2 regions of the Pseudomonas sp. B21-028 genome follow, and region 1 is predicted to be linked to the other one. Evidence: predicted binding sites of a transcription regulator. Region 1 holds the regulator's gene; the other holds the start of a gene.
What was found. The regulator sigma-54, encoded in region 1, starts transcription at its own class of promoters, with help from an activator protein. The targets are predictions, from matches to a motif close to ANTGGCATNNANNTTGCTNT.

Region 1 (4,378 bases):
CGCCGAAGTCAATTCCGGCGGCACCGAAGTGGAACTGATCGACTCGGTACGCGTCGCACGAACCGATGAGAAGAACCGCACGACGATCATCACCAGCACTCGCATGACCGTGTTCCCGCAGCGACAATATGCGCAGACCGAGCAACCCGTTAGAATCGACGGCGCCGGTGGTGTATCGACCGGCACGGGAATGAAAGCGTATCTGAAGGAAAGCAGGATACACCTGCTATCGAACGTAAGAGGACAGTATGAAGCTCGCTAAAACCCTCCCTATTTTGCTCAGTCTGGGCGCAGCACTGGGAAGCGCGAGCGCCTGGTCTCTTCCCAACGACCGCGACCAGCCTATCCGCATCCAGGCCGACGACGCCCAACTGGACGACAAGAACGGTATCGCCACCTATAGGGGCGACGTGATCATCACCCAGGGCTCGATGAAGGTCACCGGCAATACCGTGACCATCACCCGCACCCAGTCCGGCGATATCGACGTGGTGACCTCGGTGGGCAACCTGGCCTATTTCGAGCAGTTGCAAACGGCCGGCGACACCAAGCCCGTGCAGGGCTACGGCGTGACCATCCAGTATCACGCGTCCCAGGACCGCGTCGTGCTGATCGATCGCGCCAAGGTCATCGACAAGGACAACAACGTCACCCAGGGCGAGAAAATCGTCTACGACACGAACAAGAAACTCGCCAGCGCCGGCCGCGCCACCGGCAACAAGGTGACCGAGCAGCGTCCACGGATCGACATGGTCATCCAGCCGAAAAAGAAAACCGAGCAAAGGCCCCAGTAATGGCAACTCTGAAAGCTCAGCACCTGGCCAAGAGCTACAAAAGCCGTCAGGTCGTGCGCGATGTCAGCCTGTCCATCGACAGCGGGCAGATCGTTGGCCTGCTCGGCCCCAACGGCGCGGGCAAGACCACCTGTTTCTACATGATCGTCGGCCTGGTCCAGGCCGATCAGGGCCGCATCCTGATCGACGACCTGGACGTCAGCCACCAGCCGATGCACGGTCGGGCAAAGGCCGGCATCGGCTATTTGCCACAAGAAGCGTCGATCTTCCGCAAACTGTCGGTCGCCGACAACATCATGGCGATTCTCGAAACCCGCAAGGAACTCGACAAGGCCGGTCGTCGCCAGGAGCTGGAAAGCCTGTTGCAGGAGTTCCACATCAGCCACATCCGCGACAACCTGGGTATGAGCCTGTCCGGTGGCGAACGGCGCCGGGTGGAAATTGCCCGCGCCCTGGCTACCGCACCGAAATTCATCCTGCTCGACGAACCGTTCGCCGGCGTGGACCCGATTTCGGTGGGCGACATCAAGCAGATCATCCACCATCTCAAGGCCAAGGGGATCGGCGTGCTGATCACCGACCACAACGTGCGCGAGACGCTGGACATCTGCGAAACCGCCTACATCGTCAATGACGGCCAATTGATCGCCGAAGGTGACTCCGCCACCATCCTGGCCAACGAACTGGTCAAGGAAGTGTATCTGGGCCATGAGTTCCGCCTGTAAGCGCGAAGTGTCTGGCAAATTGTCCCGGCGCCGCTGGTTTAACCGCGCAGCGCCTCGGGATGTTCTCAGTGAATCCCCTATCATGGGGAAACTAATTGAGAACTTCCCCTAGGCAAACACTTCAGTTTCAGGCATATAATTTGCTTAAGGTTTGGCGCTCCGGCGCCCTTGTAGTGGATGGCGCATGTGCGCCGGCGAATAAGGTGTTAAGCCCCTGCCATGAAACCATCGCTAGTCTTGAGAATGGGCCAGCAGCTGACGATGACACCGCAGCTGCAACAGGCCATCCGCCTGCTCCAATTGTCGACCCTGGACCTGCAACAGGAAATCCAGGAGGCCCTGGAATCCAATCCGATGCTCGAACGCCAGGAAGAAGGCGACGACTTCGACAACACCGATCCGCTGGCCGACAACGTCGAGCAGAAACCCAATACCGAGATCCAGGAACCGTCCTACCAGGAGGAAGCCGCCCCGACGGTGGATAACCTCGAGGATGGCGAGTGGGCCGAACGCATCCCCAATGACCTGCCCGTGGACACGGCCTGGGAAGACGTCTACCAGACCAGCGCCAGCAGCCTGCCGAGCAGCGACGATGACGAGTGGGACTTCACCACCCGCACCTCCGCCGGTGAAAGCCTGCAAAGCCACCTGCTGTGGCAGTTGAACCTGGCACCGATGTCCGACACCGATCGCCTGATCGCCGTGACCCTGATCGACTGCATCAACAACCAGGGCTACCTGGACGAAACCCTCGAGGAAATCCTCGAAGCCTTCGATCCGGAGCTGGACATCGAGCTGGACGAGATCGAAGCCGTCCTGCACCGTATCCAGCAGTTCGAACCGGCCGGCATCGGCGCCCGCAACCTGGGTGAGTGCCTGCTGCTGCAGCTACGCCAACTGCCCGCCAAGACGCCGTGGCTGGCCGAAGCCAAGCGACTGGTCACCGACTATATCGATCTGCTGGGCGGCCGCGACTACAGCCAGCTGATGCGCCGCATGAAGCTCAAGGAAGATGAGCTGCGCCAGGTGATCGAACTGGTCCAGAGCCTCAACCCACGCCCAGGCTCACAGATCGAGGCCACCGAGCCCGAGTACGTGGTTCCCGACGTGATCGTGCGCAAGCACAACGATCGCTGGCTGGTGGAGTTGAACCAGGAATCGGTACCCAAGCTACGGGTCAACGCCCAATACGCGGGCTTTGTAAGACGCGCCGACACCAGCGCCGACAACACTTTCATGCGCAACCAGTTGCAGGAAGCGCGCTGGTTCATCAAGAGCCTGCAGAGTCGCAACGAAACCCTGATGAAAGTTGCCACCCAGATCGTCGAACATCAACGCGGTTTCCTGGACTACGGCGACGAAGCGATGAAACCGTTGGTCCTGCATGACATTGCCGAGGCAGTGGGCATGCACGAATCGACAATCTCCCGGGTGACCACACAGAAATTCATGCATACCCCACGGGGTATCTACGAATTGAAATATTTTTTCTCCAGCCACGTCAGCACCTCCGAAGGCGGCGAATGCTCTTCCACGGCCATCCGCGCGATCATCAAGAAACTGGTGGCCGCGGAAAATCAGAAAAAGCCGTTGAGTGACAGCAAGATCGCTGGTTTACTGGAGGCACAAGGCATTCAGGTGGCCCGCCGTACCGTCGCCAAGTATCGTGAATCCCTCGGGATCGCGCCTTCGAGCGAACGCAAGCGGTTGATGTAACAAGGCCACGCCACAGCGTTCCAGTGGCAGGCATTTCTGCCTGCCGCTTTATGCACTGGCAACGAAGGAGAAGCTGTATGCAAGTCAACATCAGTGGACACCAACTGGAAGTGACCGAACCCCTGCGTACCTACATCGGCGAAAAACTCGACCGATTGGAAAGGCATTTCGACAAGATCACCAACGTGCAGGTCACGATGAACGTCGAGAAGCTGCTGCAGAAAATCGAAGCCACGCTGCATATTCCCGGCGGAGAGGTGGTTGCCAACGCGGAGCACACAGACATGTATGCCGCGATTGACCTGCTGACCGACAAGCTGGATCGCCAACTCAAAAAGCATAAGGAAAAGACCCAGAGCCTCCTCCAGGGCGCTACCGGTCGTTAACCCCCCCAATCCATGATCCGACTAGAAACCATCCTGACCCCCGGCCGTTCCATGGTGAACGCGCCGGGCGGCAGTAAAAAGAAAGCCCTCGAACAAATCGCCAACCTGATCCACCGCGAAGTGCCGGATCTGGAAATGCAGGACGTCTTCGAGGCCCTGGTTGCCCGTGAAAAACTCGGTTCCACCGGTTTTGGCAACGGCATCGCCATTCCCCACTGTCGCCTCAAGGGATGCACCACGCCCATCAGCGCGCTGTTGCACCTTGAAGCCGCCATAGATTTCGACGCCATCGACGGCGCACCGGTCGACCTGCTGTTCGTACTGCTGGTTCCGGAAGCGGCGACCGATGCGCATCTTGAGCTGCTGCGCCAGATCGCCAGCATGCTGGACCGCAAGGAAGTGCGCGAAAAACTGCGCAGCGCACCGAGTAACCAAGCCTTGTATCAGGTCGTCCTGGACGAGCAGAACGGTCATTAATCATGCGCCTGATCATCGTCAGCGGTCGCTCCGGCTCCGGTAAAAGCACGGCGCTCAATGTGCTTGAGGACAGCGGCTATTATTGCATCGACAACCTGCCGGCCGGCCTGCTGCCGGAGTTGGCCGAACGGGCGTTGATCCACACCGAGCTGGCGCAACCGCTGGTAGCGGTCTCCATCGACGCACGCAACCTGCCGAGCCACCTGTCGCGTTTCCCCGAACTGCTCGAGGAAGTACGCAACCGGCATATCCAGTGCGATGTGCTGTACCTGGATGCCGA
Region 2 (4,378 bases), 750 kb from region 1:
ACTGATCGACACCGCCGCGACGTTCTTCAACTGGACGTTGCCGGAACCTGGCGGCACCTTGATGCCGAACTGCGACAACATGTTGTTGAAGGTCTGCAGGGTGAACGGGGTCTGGGTGGTCTGGTCGCCGGTGCCGTTCAGGCCCACGACCAGGCCGTAGCCGATCAACTGGTTGGAACGCACGCCGGAAATGCTGGCGATGTCCTTCAGACGCTCGGCATGAGCGGTGAAGGCTGCCGACATCAGCAACGCACCCATCAACAGCTGTTTGAGGTTCAACCGCTTAAGATTCAACTGGGCCACCTAGAAAGGGAACTTCGGGCTGAGGAAGAAACGGTCGAACCAGCCCGGCTGACTCGCATCGGCAAAGGCACCGGTACCCGAATACGTGATGCGCGCATCCGCCACACGGGTGGAAGGAACGGTGTTGTCGGTGGCGATGTCGTCGGCGCGAACCATGCCGGCGATGCGCACCAGTTCGTCACCGGTGTTGAGCGTCAGCCACTTCTCGCCACGCACGACAATGATGCCGTTGGGCAATACATCGGCGACGGTCACGGTAATGGAACCGGTCAGGCTGTTGCTCTGGCCAGACTTGCTGTCACCCTTGGTGGCCCGGTCGGAACCGTAACCGGCGTTGAGGCTCAGGTCGCCGCTGCCAATGGGATTGTTGGTGGTCAGGCTGGAGCCGAACAGCGAGGTGAGGCCGACACTGGTGTTGCTGGTCTTGTCCACCTGGGAGTTGGCGTTCTTGCTCGCCTGGGTCCGCTCGTTCAGGGTGATGGTAATGATGTCACCGACCCGGAACGCCTTGCGATCGCTGTACAGGTTCTGCTCGAAACCGGCCTGGTAGATCGAGCCATTGTTGGCGGCTGCCGGCAACGGCGTGCGCGGCAACACCGGAGCGTAGTACGGGTCATTGGGCCTGGGCGTTGGCGCGACACACCCCGCAAGCGCGGTGATCCCACTCAGTGCCAGTACAGATACAAAGCGTTTCATGACCCTACCTCTCGGTGTAGCAGGCGGCCTTGAAGCCGCCCTATAGAAGTGATTACAGATTCTGCGTAACGAACGAAAGCATCTGGTCGGCGGTGGAGATCACCTTGGAGTTCATCTCGTAGGCACGCTGGGTGGTGATCATGTTGACCATCTCCTCAACGGTGCTCACGTTGGAGGTTTCCAGGGTGTTTTGCAGCGTGGTGCCGAAACCGTTCAAACCCGGGGTGCCGATCTGCGGCGCGCCGCTGGCAGCGGTTTCCAGGAACAAGTTGTTGCCTACCGCTTGCAGGCCGGCCGGGTTGATGAAGTCGGCGGTCTGCAGGTTGCCGATCACCTGGGCGGCCGGGTTGCCCGCCACGGTGATGGACACGGTGCCGTCACGGCCCACGGTGAAGGTCTGGGCATCGTTCGGGATGATGATGGCCGGTTCCAGGGCGAAACCGCTGGCGTTGACGATCTGGCCATTGGAGTCCAGGTGGAACGTGCCGTCACGGGTATAGGACGTGGTGCCGTCCGGCTGCAGGATCTGGAAGAAACCGCGACCGTCGATGGCCATGTCCAGCGGCTGCTCGGTGGTTTGCAGGCTGCCGGCGGTGAAGTTTTTCTGGGTGCCGACAATGCGCACACCGGTACCGACTTGCAGGCCCGACGGCAGTTCGCTGTCCTGGGTCGACTGGGCGCCTGGTTGACGCTTGACTTGGTACAGCAGGTCCTGGAATTCGGCACGGTCACGTTTGAAACCCGTGGTCGAGACGTTCGCCAGGTTGTTGGAAATGGTGGTCAGGTTGGTGTCCTGGGCGGACAGACCTGTTTTGGCAACCCACAGAGCCGGAAGCATTCGATTCTCCTCGTACGCCTGATTTTCGGCGCGACGCTTTAATTAATGGTTAGATCTGCAAGACCCGAGCCATGGCCTCGTCGCCTTCTTTGGCGGTGTTCATCATTTTCACGTGAAGCTCGAATTGCTTGGCCAGGGCCAGCACCGAAGTCATCTCGTCCACAGCATTGACGTTGCTCGCTTCCTGGAACCCTGACACCAGTTGCACATTGGCGTCGATCGGTGCCGGCTGGCCGTCCTTGGTACGGATGGAACCGTCCAGGCCCTTGGTCATGTTCTTGAGGTCCGGGTTGACCAGCTTGATGCGGTCCACTTCAGCCATCACACGCGGGCCTTCGCCCATGGCGCGGATGCTGATGGTGCCGTCTTGGCCGATTTCGATTTTCTGCTCCGGCGGCACGGCGATAGGACCGCCATTACCCATTACCGGCATGCCGTTGCCGGCCCGCAGTACGCCCAGCGCGTCGACGTTGAGGCTGCCGGTGCGCACGTAGCTTTCACCGCCGTCAGGGTTCTGCACCGCCATCCAGCCCGGCCCGCTGACCGCCACGTCGAGGTCGCGACCGGTCTCAACCAGCGCACCCGGGGTGAAATCGGTGGCAGGCCGCTCGGACATGGCAAACGCCCGCGCCGGAAAGCTGTCGCCGAACACCGGCATCGAACGTGCCTGCTCCAGGTCTTTCTGAAAACCATTGGTGGAGATGTTCGCCAGGTTGTTGGCATGGGCCCGCTGCGCCAGTGCGTTCTGGCTGGCGCCGGTCATTGCCACATATAGGTACTTGTCCACTGTCGTTCCTCTGCATGCCGGACGTTTGCCGCCCACTGCTGTGTTGCACAGCTTCAAGCAATTTGCAGACCAACTTTTCTCTGGCGAGCCCAGGCCCGGAAAACAAAGGGTCCTGGGGATTCGGAGGGCATCACTGAATGGATCGAAGTCGAAAAACCGGCGGTGTTATGCCGCTAAGTGGCAAGGGTTGCCAAAGCTCCGCCGAGCACCTCGACCACCCGGTCTTGTTGATCCCTGGTCAGACCGAGCCATATTGGCAAACGCAATAGCCGCTCCGAGTAACCATCGGTAATCGCCATAGAGCCATGCACACGCCCATAGCGCGCTCCACCGGGGGATGAATGCAGCGGTACGTAGTGGAAAACCGCATAGATTGCCTGGTTCTTGAGCATCTCGAGAACAGTCTGGCGCTCCACACCTGGCGCCAAGAGCACGTAGTACATGTGCGCATTGTGCTGGCAATCGTCGGGAACGATAGGACGACGCAGCAGCCCCTGCCGTTCAAGTCCCGCCAGAGCAGCATGGTAATGCTCCCAGATCGCCAGGCGGCGTTGGGTGATGGCTTGCGCCTCCTCCAACTGAGCCCAAAGGAAGGCTGCAGTCATTTCTCCGGGCAGAAACGATGAGCCCACCTCTTGCCAGGTGTATTTGTCCACCTCGCCCCTGAAGAAGCGACTGCGGTCGGTACCTTTCTCCCGGATGATCTCGGCTCGCAGTGCCATGGCAGGATCATTGGCCAGCAAAGCCCCACCTTCCCCCGAGATCACGTTCTTGGTTTCGTGAAAACTGAATGCTCCAAGGTCCCCGATGCTGCCCAAGGCTCGGCCCTTGTAGGTTGACATCACCCCCTGCGCGGCGTCTTCGACCACCGCCAGCCCGTGCTTACGCGCAATGGCCAGGATAGTGTCCATCTCGCAGGCCACGCCGGCGTAATGGACGGGCACGATGGCCTTGGTCCGTGACGTGATCGCCGCCTCGATCAGGCGCTCGTCCAGGTTCAAGGTGTCAGGACGTACGTCGACGAAAACCGGCACCGCGCCACGCAACACAAAAGCGTTGGCCGTGGAAACGAAGGTATAGGAAGGCAGGATGACTTCATCGCCGGGCTGAATGTCCAGCAGCAAGGCCGCCATTTCCAGCGCAGCGGTACAGGAATGGGTGAGCAATGCTTTGTTGCAACCCGTGTGGGACTCCAGCCAGCGGTGGCACTGCTTGGTGAACGGACCATCACCGGCGAGCATGTTGCCGAACTTGGCCTGGGCAATGTAATCCAGCTCCTTGCCGGTCATGTACGGGCGGTTGAAGAGTATCGTTTCTTTGCTCATTGCAAACTTCCCTGGGTGGGCATGTTGATGGGTGGTGCGCAGCACAGCATCTCAAACCGCACTGATCCGCCCACCGATCTGGCTGCCGATATCAAGATTGTCATAGAAGTACGGGGTAAATCCGGCCCTCTTCATCGCCTGTTGAGCCTCAGCGATATCGTATTCAACCCGGTGCAGATTGAACGCTTCACCGTCCCAGGTCGCGAAACCTGCCCGGGGATCACCGTCACGTGGCTGGCCGACCGAACCGGGATTGCAATAGATCTTGCCCTCGTCACTCCACAAGTACTGGACATGGGTATGGCCTGATGCGAAATGCCGACCAGGCAACGGCGCGAAATACGCTTGCGAGGGGCGTACGTACTCGTCCAGCGGATCGTTCCAGCCTCCATGGACGATGCTCACTCCATCCTGGATCGAGCGCTCCGG

Region 2: LOY35_RS07965 (flagellar basal body rod protein FlgF) is a predicted target of sigma-54. The motif match lies at 2,679-2,698, and genes of this name have one in related genera.

The regions. Positions count from the first base shown of each region.
Region 1 covers NZ_CP087184.1:1,000,076-1,004,453, reverse strand. Annotated here, with positions in the region: gene lptC (LPS export ABC transporter periplasmic protein LptC) at 1-262, shown strand, start outside; gene lptA (lipopolysaccharide transport periplasmic protein LptA) at 249-794, shown strand; gene lptB (LPS export ABC transporter ATP-binding protein) at 794-1,519, shown strand; gene LOY35_RS04300 (RNA polymerase factor sigma-54) at 1,739-3,235, shown strand; gene hpf (ribosome hibernation-promoting factor, HPF/YfiA family) at 3,313-3,621, shown strand; gene ptsN (PTS IIA-like nitrogen regulatory protein PtsN) at 3,634-4,098, shown strand; gene rapZ (RNase adapter RapZ) at 4,101-4,378, shown strand, end outside.
Region 2 covers NZ_CP087184.1:1,745,724-1,750,101, reverse strand. Annotated here, with positions in the region: gene LOY35_RS07980 (flagellar basal body P-ring protein FlgI) at 1-258, opposite strand, end outside; gene flgH (flagellar basal body L-ring protein FlgH) at 304-999, opposite strand; gene flgG (flagellar basal-body rod protein FlgG) at 1,052-1,837, opposite strand; gene LOY35_RS07965 (flagellar basal body rod protein FlgF) at 1,887-2,624, opposite strand; gene rffA (dTDP-4-amino-4,6-dideoxygalactose transaminase) at 2,798-3,949, opposite strand; gene LOY35_RS07955 (metallophosphoesterase) at 4,001-4,378, opposite strand, start outside.